Regions from separate parts of the Mesorhizobium sp. P2_E10 genome, predicted to be linked through region 1. Evidence: predicted binding sites of a transcription regulator. Region 1 holds the regulator's gene; each other region holds the start of a gene.
What was found. The regulator LexA, encoded in region 1, represses DNA repair genes until DNA is damaged. The targets are predictions, from matches to a motif close to TGTTCNNNNTGTGTTCNG.
Positions count from the first base shown of each region.

Region 2: AC1D0N_RS23240 (DUF763 domain-containing protein) is a predicted target of LexA. The motif match lies at 3,327-3,344, and genes of this name have one in related genera.
Region 3: ruvC (crossover junction endodeoxyribonuclease RuvC) is a predicted target of LexA. The motif match lies at 3,022-3,039, and genes of this name have one in related genera.

Region 1 is NZ_JBFUEK010000007.1:248,757-253,858, reverse strand. Features, by position in the region: gene gltX (glutamate--tRNA ligase) at 1-462, opposite strand, end outside; gene AC1D0N_RS20610 (ComEC/Rec2 family competence protein) at 564-3,020, shown strand; gene lexA (transcriptional repressor LexA) at 3,014-3,751, opposite strand; gene kynU (kynureninase) at 4,243-5,102, shown strand, end outside.
Region 2 is NZ_JBFUEK010000009.1:186,709-191,810, forward strand. Features, by position in the region: gene AC1D0N_RS23230 (phospholipase D-like domain-containing protein) at 1-854, shown strand, start outside; gene AC1D0N_RS23235 (SDR family oxidoreductase) at 911-1,888, opposite strand; gene AC1D0N_RS23240 (DUF763 domain-containing protein) at 1,986-3,248, opposite strand; gene AC1D0N_RS23245 (CsbD family protein) at 3,537-3,752, shown strand; gene AC1D0N_RS23250 (hypothetical protein) at 3,805-4,530, opposite strand; partial or broken gene AC1D0N_RS23255 (ATP-binding cassette domain-containing protein) at 4,603-4,842, shown strand; gene AC1D0N_RS23260 (hypothetical protein) at 4,871-5,102, opposite strand, start outside.
Region 3 is NZ_JBFUEK010000006.1:119,392-124,493, reverse strand. Features, by position in the region: gene AC1D0N_RS17790 (metallophosphoesterase) at 1-624, opposite strand, end outside; gene ruvB (Holliday junction branch migration DNA helicase RuvB) at 759-1,796, opposite strand; gene ruvA (Holliday junction branch migration protein RuvA) at 1,840-2,460, opposite strand; gene ruvC (crossover junction endodeoxyribonuclease RuvC) at 2,471-2,980, opposite strand; gene rcdA (protease adaptor protein RcdA) at 3,186-3,716, opposite strand; gene AC1D0N_RS17765 (DUF2269 family protein) at 4,269-4,820, shown strand; gene AC1D0N_RS17760 (sulfite exporter TauE/SafE family protein) at 4,864-5,102, opposite strand, start outside.

The DNA of each region.
Region 1 (5,102 bases):
GACGGTCTCGCCCTCGGTCGGCGCCTTGATGCGGATGGCGCCCTTGACGCCTGCAGGCGCCTCTGAGGGGTCGCGGTCGCGCCACTGGCCATTGTAGCGCGGCGGCAGGCCCTTGGCGCGTGCCGCCTCGCGCATCGCCTCGAGCTCGCCTGGCGTCTCATAGCTGTAATAGGCCTTGCCCAGGCGCACCAGCTCCTCGGCCACCTCGCGGTGGCGCGGTGCACGCTCGAACTGCGATATGGCCTCGCCGTCCCAGGAAAGCCCAAGCCAGGTCAGCCCATCCAGAATGGCCTGGGTAGCCGCCTCGTTGAAGCGCTCGCGATCCGTGTCCTCGATGCGCAGCACCATAGTGCCGTCGGTGTGCTTGGCATAGAGCCAGTTGAACAGCGCCGTGCGCGCGCCACCGATGTGCAGGTAGCCGGTGGGCGAGGGGGCAAAACGGGTGACGACCTTGTCGGACATGGAACTCTCGGGGAACGTAGGAAGCGGGTGCGGTTTCGCGGGCTTTCGCGCGTTGCGCGTTCATGTAGCATAGGAGGTCTAGGGCGCAAGGGGCAGACCCGATGGCTGGACGAGGCCGCAGCGTGGACGACAGCGATGGCGCGACCACAAGCGTCAGCGAACGGTCGCTGTTTGCCGACGTTCCGCTTGTCGAGCAAACGCCGGTTTTGCTGCCGGTGCCAGACCTGGGCATCCCCCCTTCATCGCTCGATGGTCCCACGCCGGTACCAGCTCCCGCGACCGGTCCGGTGTTGCGCTTCCACAGCAGGCTTCGCCGTTCGTCATTGCCCGCAATCCGCCGCGGCATCGCGGTGGCCGCCGGCACGGAACTCGACCGCGGCGTCGCCTTCCTGCTGGTGCCGGTTTTCCTCGCCGCCGGCGTGATCATCTACTTCTCGCTGGCCAACGAGCCGAGCTTTCTGCAACCCATCGCCTTCGTGATGCTGATGGCATCCTGTTCCATTGTCTCGCGGTCGTGGCCGAGGACGCATCTGTGCTGCATGGCTGCGATGCTGTGCGCGCTCGGCGTGGTCGCCGCCAAGCTGGAGACCTGGCGCGCCGGAACGCAAATGCTCGGTTCCGAGATTCAAACACGGCTGACCGCGCGCGTCGTCAGCCTTGAGGAGATGGAAAGCGGCCGCGTCAGGCTGACGCTAGACGTGGTCTCGACCGCTTATCCCAAGCTGCGCTACGCGCCGGAGCGTGTCAGGCTCTCGGCGCGCACGGTTCCCGCCGATATGACCGCCGGTTCCCTGATCACCGGTTATGCCAGGCTGATGGCGCCAACCGGCCCGGTGCGGCCGGACAGCTATGACTTCTCCTTCGACAGCTATTACTCCGGCATCGGCGCCAGCGGCTTCTTTCTCGGCAACCCAAGAACCATTGCCTCGGTGGACCCCCCGCGGCTTACCGCATGGCTTTCTTCCGCGATCGAAAACGCGCGCGAGAACATTGCAGACCGTATCAGGGGCAAAATCGGCGGCGCAGAAGGTGAGATTGCCGCGGCACTGATTGTCGGCGTGCGTGCCGGCATCCCGGAAGAGATCAATGAGGCGATGCGGCGCACCGGCATCTATCACATCATCTCCATTTCCGGCCTGCACATGGCCTTGGTCGCCGGCACCATCATGGCGCTGCTGCGCGGCGCCTTTGCCCTGTTTCCAGATTTTTCCTCACACCGGCCGGTCAAGAAATATGCCGCGGCTGCCGCGCTCATTTCTATCGCTGCCTATCTCGTCATTTCAGGCGTCGTGGTTGCAGCCGAACGCAGCTTCATCATGCTGGCGGTGATGCTGATCGCCGTGCTGTTCGATCGGGCAGCACTCACCATGCGCAATCTGGCGATCTCAGCCATCGCCGTCATCCTGGTGTCGCCGCACGAAGTCGTCGGCCCGAGTTTCCAGATGTCCTTCGCCGCCACCGCGGCGCTGGTCGGCGCCTATGACGGTTGGTCCGACTACCGCGAGGGCAAGGCAACGTCACCACCGCCTCGGCGCTCACTGCCAGCCTTCCTCAGTGGAAAATTCCTGCTGGCGACAGGCGGTCTGGCCATGACCTCGATCATCGCCGGCAGCGCCACCGCGCTGTTCGCCATATGGCATTTCCAGCGTGTGTCGCCGCTCAGCCTGTTCGCCAATCTGGCCATCATGCCGATCGTCTCCGTCGTCATGCTTTTGGCCGTGATCAGCGCCCTTGCGATGCCGTTTGGCGCCGATGGAATACCACTGTATTTGATGGGCAAGGGGCTGACGGCGATGATCGCCCTGTCGGCATGGATTTCGGAGCGCTCGCCGATCGATGCGGTCGGGTTGATCTCGCTCAAATCGGTGTTTCTGACGACCATCGCGCTGATCATCGCCACCATGGCGACGACATGGCTTCGGCTGGCAGCACTGCCATTTGCACTCGCAGGCCTGCTGACGATTTCCGACACACGCACGCCCGACGTGCTGATTTCCGAAGACGCCCATCTGGTTGCGCTGCCGATTGGCGGCGGTGAGCTGGCCCTCAACCGGGCGCGTTCGAACGAATTCACGACCGACAACTGGAAGCGCGCCCTAAAGTCCGAAACCATCGTCGAGCCCGAGACGTTCGACAACAGCAGCGAACAATTCGATATTGCCGACCCGACCGAATTGCCGCCAGGCTCGCCCTTCTATTGCAAAGCCGGGCTGTGCCTTGCACGGCATCCCTCCGGCGCGATCGTCGCCTATGTCGAAGACCGCAAGAACGCGTGGAAAGCCTGCTCTTTCGCGACCCTGATTGTCATCGACGACGCCACCGCCCATGACCCTTGCCGCGATCCGCTGGTCCTTGTCGTCAACAAGCGACAACTTGCCCGTTCGGGCAGCGCAGCCATCTTCTTCGATCCGCAATCGGCGATCAGGCCGGCAGAGATCGACTTTGCCGTCGACAAGCCATACCGCCCCTGGCACGTCCAACGAAAATTCTCTCGCGAAGCGAGGGGGCTACCGCCCTACAAGAAGCCCGAAAAATCAGCCGTCAAGCCGGCTCAGTAACGGCGGATCAGCCCGACCAACTTGCCTTGCACCTTGACCCGGTCCGGGCCGAAAATGCGGGTCTCATAGGCCGGATTGGCGGCCTCGAGCGCGATCGAGGCGCCCTTGCGGCGGAACCGCTTCAGCGTTGCTTCCTCGTCATCGACCAGCGCCACGATGATCTCGCCCGGGCTGGCGGTATCGGCGTTGCGGATGATGACCGTGTCGCCATCGAAAATGCCGGCCTCGATCATCGAATCGCCCTTCACCTCCAGTGCATAGTGTTCGCCGCCCATGATCATGTCCGGTGGCACCGAGATCGAATGCGTCTGGTGCTGGATGGCGTCGATCGGCACACCGGCGGCAATGCGTCCCATCACCGGGATCGACACGGCGGCGACCACATCGTCGTCATTGCCGGCCGAAGGCATGCGCGAAGGCGCTGGCTTGATTTGCCGCCCGAGGCCGCCTTGTCCAAGACTGCCCTGGATAACGCTCGGCGAGAATTTGCGCGCTGCGTTGAGGCCGGGCGCGATCGAGTCCGGCAGCCGCAGCACTTCCAGGGCGCGGGCACGGTTGGGTAGCCGGCGAATGAAGCCGCGTTCTTCTAGCGCCGTGATCAGCCGGTGAATGCCTGACTTGGAGGCAAGGTCCAGCGCTTCCTTCATCTCGTCAAACGACGGCGGAATGCCGCTCTCCTTCAGTCGCTCATGGATGAACATCAGAAGTTCATGTTGCTTGCGCGTCAGCATGGCGGCCCCCAAGGGTTTCGAACCAGAGATTTCGAACCAGAATCAGAAAAACAAACCCAGAACAAACACTATCTGTTCCAGTTGTGTTCCGCAACCGTTTAAAGTTTAATGAATATGTTAGGGCTCTGGAAACAATGCCGCCGCGCCAACGGCGTCGCCCGCTTTCACCGGAACGAGCCTCATCGCCTTGATTCTGCTGTCGTTTGCCGCCTCCGGGCTCCCGCAAGGCGGCACTTGCATCGGCCGTCAGCCGGCAAAGAGGGCACGCTATTGCAGCCATATCGACGGGGCGATTTGGTTAATGCACCGTGAACGAAACGAAGTCAAAACGCCAACCTTGGGCAGGTTTGGCTCCTGATTTTCAGCACCTGGTCGGACAGCTTGTCATCGGTGGAACCTTGCCGCGCGATGCCAGGTGGTGGAAAAGCGCTGGTGACCGATGGATGCCGTCGTTCCGGCGTTGCGTCGAATGTTGGGGGAGTAGACAAACCATGACAGGAATTCCCGATCTGGCGGCCATCGAGGCGATGGATGCCGCGGATCCGCTGCGCGCCATGCGCGACCGCTTTGTGCTGCCGCAAGGAGTGATCTATCTCGACGGCAATTCGCTGGGAGCCGCCTCGCATGCCGCTTTCGACGAGTTGCGCAAGGCGGCGACCGAGGAATGGGCGCATGACCTGATCCGCGCCTGGAACACGGCCGGCTGGTTCGACATGCCGCTCGAGCTCGGTGACCAGCTTGGGCGCCTGATCGGCGCCGCCGCCGGCCAGACGGTGGTCTGCGACACGACCTCGGTCAACATTTACAAGCTGCTGCACGCCGCGATGGCGATGCGGCCGGAGCGGCCGGTCATCGTCGCCGAGGGTGACAGTTTCCCGACCGACCTCTACATGGCCGAAGGCGTGGTCTCGACGCGAAAGAACACTCAGCTGCGCCTTTCGGGTTTCGACGCGCCTGATATCGAAGGGCTGATCGACGAACGCACCGCCGTGGTGTTGGTCAACCACGTCAACTACAAGTCCGGCGAGTTGCGCGACATGCCGGCGCTGACGCGCAAGGCTCAGGATGCCGGGGCGCTGATCGTCTGGGATCTCTGCCACACCGCCGGTGCGATGCCAGTCGAACTGGACAATGCAAACGCCGACTTCGCCGTCGGCTGCACCTACAAATATCTGAATGGCGGCCCGGGCGCCCCTGCCTTCATCTATGCGGCCGAGCGCCACCTTGCCGACATCCAGCAGCCGCTCACCGGCTGGTGGGGCCATGCAAGGCCCTTCGCCTTCGAGCCGGGCTATGCCGCCGGCATTGGCATCCGGCGGTTTCTGTGCGGCACGCAGCCGGTGCTGTCGAT
Region 2 (5,102 bases), on a different contig from region 1:
CATTTTGGGTTTGCAAGGAAGCGATACCGATCGGCGCACTCGCTTCTGTCGCCGAAGCCCCGCATGCTACTCTGTTTGAAAAAGGCGATGCCGACACTGTCTCGAAACTCCTGAATTCCATTGGTGAACGGGCTTCCATCGCCGAGTTCATTGCGGCAAGCAACGACGTGCATTGGACAGCGCACGTTCGGGTGATTTCCGATCCCCCGGAAAAGGTTCGTGGCTGGAGGCGGCGAAGCTGGCTGATGAAGGAGTTGCTCCCCATCATTCAGTCTGCGCGGAATTGCCTTGAAATTGTGTCCCCGTATTTCATTCCCGGCAGAAGGGGTTCCGCCATCTTGCTGGACCTCGTCGGCAAGGGAGTTGATATTTCCGTCTTGACCAATTCCCTGGCAGCGACAGATGTCGCTGCGGTCCACGGCGCCTATGCAAACTATCGCAAGCGTTTGTTGAGGCATGGCATCAAGCTTTTCGAGCTACAGCCCTTCAGCCGACAACCGGTGATTTCGGTATTTGGTTCCAAGGGCGCCAGCCTGCACACGAAAGCGTTCACCGTTGACGACAAGACCGGATTCGTCGGTTCCTTCAATTTCGATCCACGATCGATATCGCTCAATTCTGAAATGGGCGTGCTGTTTGAGGACGAGAAATTGGTTGCTGAACTTCGGCAGCGTTTTCAAGCCGAGATAGCGCCGCAAGCGAGCTATCGGTTAGAGTTGAAAAGAAATGTTCTGCACTGGCACGGCTGCGATGAAGGCAAGCTCCAGGACTACACCCATGAACCTGAAGCCGGAGTTTTTCGCCGCATCCTGGCGGCTTTGGTCCGCCACTTACCTATCGAGTCGCAACTATAGCCGAGACTACCACAAGGTGGCACCTGTCTCTGCCTGAAGAGGGCCGGGCCTCTCGCTCAATACCCGCCTATGATTGGCAGGATCTCGCCGGTGATGTAACTTGAGCATTGCGACGAGGCCAGAAACACATACGCGGGCGCGATCTCCTCGGGTTGGGCGGGTCGTTTCATGGGCGTTTTTGCCCCAAACTGCGAGACGTCTTCTGCAGTTTTTTCGGAAGGGTTGAGCGGTGTCCACACCGGCCCGGGCGCAACGGCGTTGACGCGAATCCCTTTGCCAGTGAGGTTGCCCGCTAGCGCGCGGGTGAAAGCATGTATGCCTCCCTTGGTCATCGAGTAGTCGACCAGTTCCTTCGAGCCGTCGATACCGGTAACCGAACCGGTGTTGACGATGGCCGAGCCTGGCTTCATGTGCGCCACCGCCTCCTGCGCCATATGAAAATATCCGTAGAGGTTGGTCTTCAAGGTGGTGTCGAAATGCTCTTCGGTCAGGTCGGCGAATTCGGCCGAATGCACCTGGAACGCGGCGTTATTGACCAGCACGTCGATCCCTCCCAATTGCTTGACGGTTGTCGCTACCGCCTGGCGACAGAAGGGGCGGCGAGAGACATCGCCACGCAGCGTCAGGCAGCGTCGCCCTTCGGCCTCCACGGCCTGCTTGGTCACATCTGCGTCCCTGTCCTCCGACAAATAGACGATGGCCACATCGGCGCCCTCACGGGCGAACAACACCGCGACAGCGCGGCCGATCCCTGAATCGCCGCCGGTGATCAGCGCCACCTTGTCCTCAAGCTTCTTCGAACCCTGCCAGAACGGCGCGTCGTAGAGAGGTGCCGGCTTGATCTGCCATTCCTCGCCGGGCTTGGGATGGTGCTGCTTGGGGAAGGGTGGCTCGGGGTATTTTCGCGCGCCCGCCTGCATGGCGCCCTCCGATTTTGATTTCGCCTTCTTGCGGTCGTCTGCGTCAACCTTGCGCTGCACCCAACGTTGAGTCCGGGTTGCGTTAGACGTGTCGGCTCTCGTCTTGGTCAGCATAGGATTGCCTCCTCCGGTTTGAAGGGACAACGCTTGTGGAGCAAAAAGGTTTTCGCCGGTCTGTCTGCAGCCACCAGTGCGAAAGTTCAGATGGCGCTCATAGTTCCTTGCTCGATGTCGCCGGCGGTTTTTCCGGAGCAGGCTCCCATCCGAAAACGCTGCGGCCACCGAGCAAATGCGATTGATCGAACTCTCCGGCGACAATTTCCTTTAGACTTGGACCAGTGACATAGCGCTCTACCTGCCGGGATTGATCGTCCAGGCGGCGCAAAGCCCCAAGCTCTTCGTCGCGCCCAAGCCTTGCCTTCTGAACTGCGGACTTCAGGACGCCAATGGTTTCGTCATACACCTTAAGAGGAACGGGGAAGGGGTGCCTGTCCTTGCCGCCATGTGCCAGCGAAAAGCGGCCAGGGTCGGAGAATCGGCACGGAGCGCCGTGTAGCACCTCCGCCACCAGCGCCAACGCTCGCACGGTGCGAGCGCCAACACCCGGAACCATAAGCAATTCTGAGAAATCTGCAGGCCCGCGTTCGACGGCAGCTGCAATGTTGCCATGCAGGCGGCGCATGATGACATCGCTCTCCCTGACGTCGTGGTGCGGGGGCATGACCAAATGCGGCAGAAAGGCTTGCGCCGGCTCGAGCCTTGGACCGCGTTCGAACTCCGCAAATGTTCTCACGATCCGGTCAGGCCCAAGGTCGAGCAGAAGGTCCAATTGACCTTTGCGCGAGGCTTCGGCGCGACTGTCGGTCAGATTGATGATCATGCCTTGATTGGCGCCTTCGATCGCCGCATGCGGCTGGTCGACAAAGCTTTTCAGACCTTCCGATAGCCAGTGATAGCGGCGCGCCACCTTGCTGTCGCCATTCATGCCTTGCTGAACTACTACCCAGTCGCCGTCATCGGTGACGATGAAGCCATGAAGGTAGAGATCGAAACCGTCCTGGACGGCAGCGCTATCCACTTTTGCGACGAGCCGGCTGGCATTTGCCAAGCCCGTTCCGTCGAAACCAACACGCTCGCCGATCATGGCAAGCTCATGCGGCGTCTTGCGCGAATGAGCGCCTCGACCGCCGCAGACATGAATGCCAAGCTCGCGGGAGAGTGGCGTCAGCCCCCGTTTCAGCGCGCCAACGACGCTGGTCGTGATGCCCGAGGAGTGCCAATCCATCCCCATGACCGCGCCAAAGGACTGAAACCAGAAAGGATGCGCAAGCCTGCGCAGCAATTCGTTTCGACCATAGTGATGGATAATCGCTTCGCACATGACTGCACCAAGGCGCGTCATGCGATCGCCGAGCCATTTCGGCACGCGTCCGCCATGGAGTGGCAGATCGGCACTTCCTGATCGTTGGGCCAATATCGGGCCTGCCTTCACTGTTCGCTGCTTCGACAGATAGTCATCCGATGGAGGATGAGAAAGCCGCCTTCATCAAGGCGGATCATATCGGGAAATTCGTACGGGCCCACTTCCCAACATTTCGGGATATTCCTAGCGACCGAGGACGGGCGTCGTGTCAGTTCGAAATCTTGCCCAGTGTGTCAGCGACGACCGCTCCGCGGTTTCCCTTGCGAGCTTTGGAGGAACCTCCCCAATTCCGCGGCGTTCTGAATGAGTTGATCATCCCCAAAAGGAGCGCGTATCATTATGGGAAGCACAAGCGACAAAGCGGCCGGCCTTGCAAACCAGGCAGCCGGCAACCTGAAGCAGGGCGTCGGCAAGGCCGTTGGCAATGACAGGCTGAGAGCGGAGGGCGCAGCCCAGGAAGCAAAAGGCAAAGTCCAGAAAGCTGTTGGCGACGTGAAGTCCGCAGTCAAGGACGCCACAAACAAGACGGCGGCAGCCATCAACAAGAAGCTGTGAGCTTCAAGAAGGGTCAGCGGATTTTAAGCTGGCCCTTTTCGACGAGTCCAGGTCAACGCTCCAACTCAGCTGCAACCCTTTCGAGCACCTTTTGGGGTTTGTCGACGATCACGTCACCGTGGCTGACAATGACGCGTGCGAGGCCTGGTTCGTTTGCCCATTTGCGGAAAGCCCCGGCGAGCGCTCCCCGGTCCTTCACATACAGCCATTTGCTAACTCGCGGCATCTGTGGACGATTGACACCGAAGCCTAGCAGGCGCGCCATAATATGAGCGCCAATCCCATGCGGATGGCGCACATTGGCGAGTATGTCGTTGATAACGAGGCTTGTACCACCCTCACGGCGCACAAGCAGCGAGGCCTCCTTTTCGGCAACGCCTGGCACCGACCCTAGGCGGACGGCGGGATCATTCAAGATGTCGGCCGTGCCATCGACTTTGACGACCTTCTCAACGGCGTCCACCGCACCAGGAGCACAGACAATCTTCGCCTTGGGATAGCGCAGCTTCCAGGGCTTGATGTCCAGTCGGTGAGCTATGCCTGGCACAATGAGAAAAGTGGGGTCGCCAAGGGTTTCGATTTCTCGCATTTCAGGCTCGGCGAGCGGGATGGCGCTCCAGATAGCGGTGCGCCGTCCCCGGAGTCTGACCACCGTCATCCGCCGAGGAAAGTTGCCCAACGGCATTTGGATTTCGCCCGCAACAGTTAGCAGGCCGTCGTCGAGTTTTTCCAGCCGACCGTGCGGCCCGACCTTCCACTCGTCGTTGAATCTTGGCATGCGAACATTCTCGATTGGTTCGCCTTCAACAATAGCTCAGCTCCAATTTCGTTCCGCAATGCTTCCCGTTGGCTGGAGCGCGCGGAACAGAGCGATGCGCTCGGACGCATCAACCGAGGCGAAACCGACGACGGCGCCATCCTCAGCCTCGATAATCTCTCGGTCACGCTCGACGACGGCACCTCCGTGGTCAAGGAAACCGAGGTCGCAATCGAGCCTGGCGAGCGGGTGCTGGTGGCCGGCGAATCCGGCTCGGGCAAGTCGACGCTGGTGCGGGCCGTCGCGGGCCTCTGGCCGAGGGGCGGCAGCGTCCCATGCCGCGTGCATCAACTCAAGCCAATCAGCCCTGCATCATCGAGTGCAAGATGGCCTGGATGTGCTCTTCCAGATCGAGTTCGCCCCGGGCCTCGACAGTCAACAGGTAGTCGGCTTTGGTCCGGCGATCGCCTCTGCTGGTCGCGGGATAGGAACAGATGGCCAGCAATGCTCGCTCTTCAACTCGGTCTGCGGTCTTGCGCCTGTACGAGCTGCTGCCAGCTCGATGGACCCTATGGAGCTCGGCATAGGCCGTC
Region 3 (5,102 bases), on a different contig from region 1:
GTCGCTCACCTTCGCCAGCGTACCGTCGAGGTCGTCCAGGCCCTCGAATGCGCTGCGCCCTTTGCCCGGTCGCAAGGCGAGTTGATCGGCAAGCCCGGCGATCCAGAAGTCTTGCCCGTCCTTCTCCAGCCGCACGGCGTCGTTTTCCAGCACGGGAATGCCAACGTTCTCCAGCGCCTTGCGCGCCACTGTCGGCCCGACTCCCGCTTGCTGGGCGGCAACATCCCACCACCAGTCGTGATTGCCGAGGATCGACAGCGCGCCGAGCGGAGCCTTGAGGCCGGACAGGGCGGAGGCCCATTGGGGCGCTTCCACCTGGTCCGTCACCAGCGGCATACCCGAAATGTAGTCACCGAGCAGAACGATCAGGTCTGGCTGCAGCGCATTGGCCCGCTCGACCAGCGAAGCGATCCGCTCGGGTGTCATCCAGGGCCGGCAGGCGTGGATGTCGGCCAGCGCGACAATGCGCAGCTTCAACCCGGCAGGCCAGTGCGGTGGCGTCAAGACATAGCGCTTCACATGCGTCAAAAGCATCGGCTCGATGCCGACCGCATAGGCGCCGAGCGAAGCGACCGACAGGAACGAACCCCCGACGATTTTCAGGAACCCGCGTCTGGTGATCATTGCTCAACTCCGGCACTTGATTGGCGCAATCCGCACCGACACCGCCAAGCTCGTTAAAACTAAGCAATGCGCCGGCAAGCCGGCGAAGGTTAGGAGATTTTGCGCAGGACCGAAGCCGGCGGCAGAAATATTGGTTACTCTTCCTGGAACAGGCTGATCTGCTGCTGCGCCAGATCCTTCGGCGCGTCGAGGCCGAGATGCCGCCAGGCATTGGCGGTCAGCACGCGGCCACGCGGCGTGCGCTGGATGAACCCCTGCTGGATCAGATAGGGCTCGATAATGTCCTCGATGGCGTCGCGCGGCTCCGACAAGCCGGCGGCGATGGTCTCGATGCCGACCGGTCCGCCGCCGAAGTTGCGGGCAATCATCGAGAGATAGCGGCGGTCGAGCGCATCGAGGCCAAGCGCATCGACCTCCAGCCGCGTCAGCGCCTCGTCGGCGATCTGGCGGCCGACATGGCCGTCACCGGCAACACTGGCGAAATCGCGCACCCGGCGCAGCAGCCGGCCGGCGATGCGCGGCGTACCGCGGGCGCGACGGGCGATCTCAAGCGCGCCATCGTCGCCGAGTGGCATTTGCAGGATGCGGGCGCCACGGCGCACGATCTGCTCCAATTCCTCGACCGAATAGAAATTGAGCCGCACCGGAATGCCGAAACGATCCCGCAGCGGATTGGTCAAAAGCCCGAGCCGCGTGGTCGCGGCAACCAGGGTAAAACGGGCGAGATCGATCTTGACCGAGCGCGCCGCCGGCCCCTCGCCGATGATCAGATCGAGCTGGAAATCCTCCATCGCGGGATAGAGGATTTCCTCTACAGCAGGATTGAGCCGGTGGATCTCGTCGATGAACAGCACGTCGCGGTCTTCGAGATTCGTCAGCAATGCCGCCAGATCGCCGGCCTTGGCGATGACCGGCCCGGAGGTCGAACGGAAATTGACGCCGAGTTCGCGCGCCATGATCTGCGCCAGCGTCGTCTTGCCGAGACCTGGTGGCCCGACGAACAGCACATGGTCGAGCGCCTCGCCGCGGCCCTTGGCGGCCTCGATGAAAACCTTGAGATTGGCCCGCACCGCCGCCTGGCCGACAAACTCGCCAAGCGTCTGTGGCCGCAGGGTCTGCTCGGCATCCTCGCCGCGTTTTTCCGGAGCAATGAGGCGTGGCGAAAGGCTCATGCGACCTTCCTCGCATAGCGCTGGGAACGGGACAAGCCACGCCTCACCGCGCCAGTTCCTTCAGCCCGAAGCGGATCAGCTTCGAGGCGTCGGCATCCTCGCCGGCGGTCTTCAGCGCTGCCGCCACCGCATTGGCTGCCGTGTCGCGCGAATAGCCGAGATTGACCAGCGCCGAGACGGCATCGGTGATCGGCGCCGGTGCGACGCCTTCGCCGAGTTCCTGCTTGAGGCCGATGGTGCCCGAGGCGGAACCGGCATAAGCCGGCGCCTTGTTCTTCAATTCGGTGACGATGCGCTCGGCCACCTTCTTGCCGACGCCGGGCGCACGGCTGACCATGGCGATGTCGCGCAGCGCGATGGCATTGGCGAGATCGGTCGGCGCCAGCGTCGACAGGATGGCCAGCGCCACCTTGGCGCCGACGCCTTGCACATTGCTCATCAGCAACCGGAACCACTCGCGCTCCAGCACCGACTGGAAGCCATAGAGCCGCAGCATGTCCTCGCGCACATAGGTCTCGATGAACAGCACCACCGCCTCGCCGGGCGCCGGCAACGCCGCCAGCGTGCGCGCCGAGCAATAGGCGACATAGCCGACGCCATGCACGTCAACGAGGCAGAAATCCTCGTCGATCTCGTCCAGCGTGCCTTTGAGCTTGCCGATCATGGGCGATCCCTCATGCCAGCGCCGCCATCCTGTAGGCGACGCTCTGCCGGTGGTGCGCGTGGCAGATGGCGATGGCTAGCGCATCGGCGGCATGCTCGGTGTCGAAAATGGCTTTTGGCAGCAGCACCTTCACCATCATATGGATCTGCTTCTTGTCGCCATGGCCGACGCCGATCACCGCCTTCTTGACGGCGTTGGGCGCATATTCGGCAACCAGAAGTCCGGCCCGCGCCGGCACCAGCATGGCAATGCCGCGTGCCTGGCCGAGCTTCAGCGTCGCCACCGCGTCCTTGTTGACGAAGGTCTGTTCGACCGCCGCTTCGTGCGGCATGGCCTGCTGCAGGATGTCGGCGAGCCCGTCATGCAGTTGGCACAGCCGCGTCGCCAGCGCCGCCTTGTCGTCGGACCGCACGGTGCCGGAGGCGATGAAGCGCAAGGAGTTGCCGAGGCTCTCGACGATGCCCCAGCCGGTGCGCCTGAGCCCCGGATCGATGCCGATGATGCGAATCGCTTCCCCCATACGCCGACTTTACCTCCGGCGGACAGCGATGCCAGCGAAATGTGAACAAACCAGAAACAACGAACAGGCTGTTTGAGAATTCGCTCTGAGGAGACAGATGGCGCGGTTTTCGAAAACCGAAGCGGAACGCACATAAGTATGTGAGCATCGGAAGCGCAGAAAACCGCGTCAGATGGCCGTCAGAGTAGAATCATAAAGCAGGCTGTCAGCCGCGGGCGAAAGCCGTGTTGAGCAGCGTGATCTGGTCGGAAACCGGATTGGCGCGGCGGCCCATGGGCGGCGTGTCGACCATCGTGCCGCCGTAGATTTCCTCGTCCATGCGGCGCACCAGCGCCTGCAGCCGCAACGAGCGGGTGACGAGGTCAAGGAAATCCTTGGGCAGTTCGCTCCAGCCGGCCGCTTCATCATGCGCAGAAGCGGTGTCGAGACGCACCTTGGATTTTTCGGAAGCGACCTGGTCGCGGGTCATCTCGCCGGAGTTCGCGGCCCGCTGCAAAAGCAGCCAGGAGGCGACTTGCATCAGCCGTGTGGTCAGCCGCATCGATTCGGCGGCATAGAGCGTCGCCGCCAACCTTGACAGCTTCTTCGCCTCGGCCCGGCCCTTGCCGTCGAGATATTCTGCCGCTTGCTCGACCAGGCCCATACCCTCCTGGTAGAGCGGCTTGAAGGATTGGGAGAAAACCCGACGTTCCGCCAGTTTGATGGTTTTCGCAACGCCCTTCGAAGGCTCGTTCATTGGAGACGCCCCTGCTACCCGCTGGCTGATTCGGCTTCATCGCCGTCCCGCCTGCACCCTAAATGACTGAAGCTTGAAAATGCGCTTCGTCACCGGTGAAGGCAAGCACATGTTTAACAAACGGTTAACGCCGCCGCCGGTGCCGGACGACCCCGGAAAAGCGGACAAAAAAAGAGCCGCGGATAAGGCGGCTCTCAGGAGTTTAACAGGGAGGCGTCAAACGAAGTGGCTCCAACCACTCGGTAAGAATCCAGATAACTGGATGAACGTAGTAAACGCCCGTAAAGCTTAATGAAGCCTTAACGGAGCGGATATTTTTCGATCGAGCGCCACCCTTCTGTGCCGGAACAGCACAGCTGCTCCGGTGCCCGGAATCGCGTCAGGACCCTCACACACTCCCTGCCATTTCGGCCACGCTTGCTGAACGCCGAAACAAACCGGCTGCCCACGCGACATCGTTGCGAAACACGCGCCGCGCTAAACGCCCGCTCCTCGAACCCACGCAGCGCAACCCCAGCGTTGCCCGCAATCAAAAAATCAAAGGAGAGAACCATGGACTGGTACTCGATCGTCAAGTTTCTGCACATCGTTTCGGCGACCCTGTGGGTCGGTGGCGGTTTCGTCCTGTTCCTGCTCGGAGTGATGGCTGAGCGCGCTGGCAACATCGAGGACAAGCTGCAGGCGATGCGCGCCAGCGGACAGTTGGGCGGTCGTTTCTTTGCACCGATGTCGATGCTGACACTGCTCTTCGGGCTCGTCATGTGCAGCTTCTGGGTTGGCTTCACCGACCTGTGGATCCTGATCGGTCTCGCCGGCTATGCCACGACCTTCTCGATCGGCATGTTCATCTTCAAGCCGACCGGCGAGCGGATGGGCGCCATGATCGCCAAGGATGGCGTAACGCCCGCCGTTCTCGCCATCGGTCAGCACATGATGAGCGCGGCGCGCTTCGACTATGCGGTGATGCTGGTGATCGTCGCCGACATGGTGCTCAAGCCGACCGCGCACGACATCGGCGTTCTCGCCGGCATGGTGCTGGTGATCATGGCGGGCGCGGTGCTGGCTTTCAGCGGCAGCCGCCAGTTGGTGCCGAGCGCAGCCTGAGGCCATCGGATGATGCGAGCGGCCTGCAAGGCAGCCGCTTGCATCACATAAGCCCCACGATCCCGTCCCACAGAAGCTTGACCGCCACGACGGCCACGGTCGCGTAAGTGAACGGATAAAAGACCTCCGGGCGCATGCGCCGCACCAGCCAGGCGCCGGCGATGGTCGCCAGCGGCGCCAGCGGCATCAGCACGGCGGAAGCCGTCAGATTGGCGGTGTCGAATTGGCCGAGCGCGAAATAGGGCACCAGCTTCAGCGCATTGGTGGCGGCAAAGAAGATCG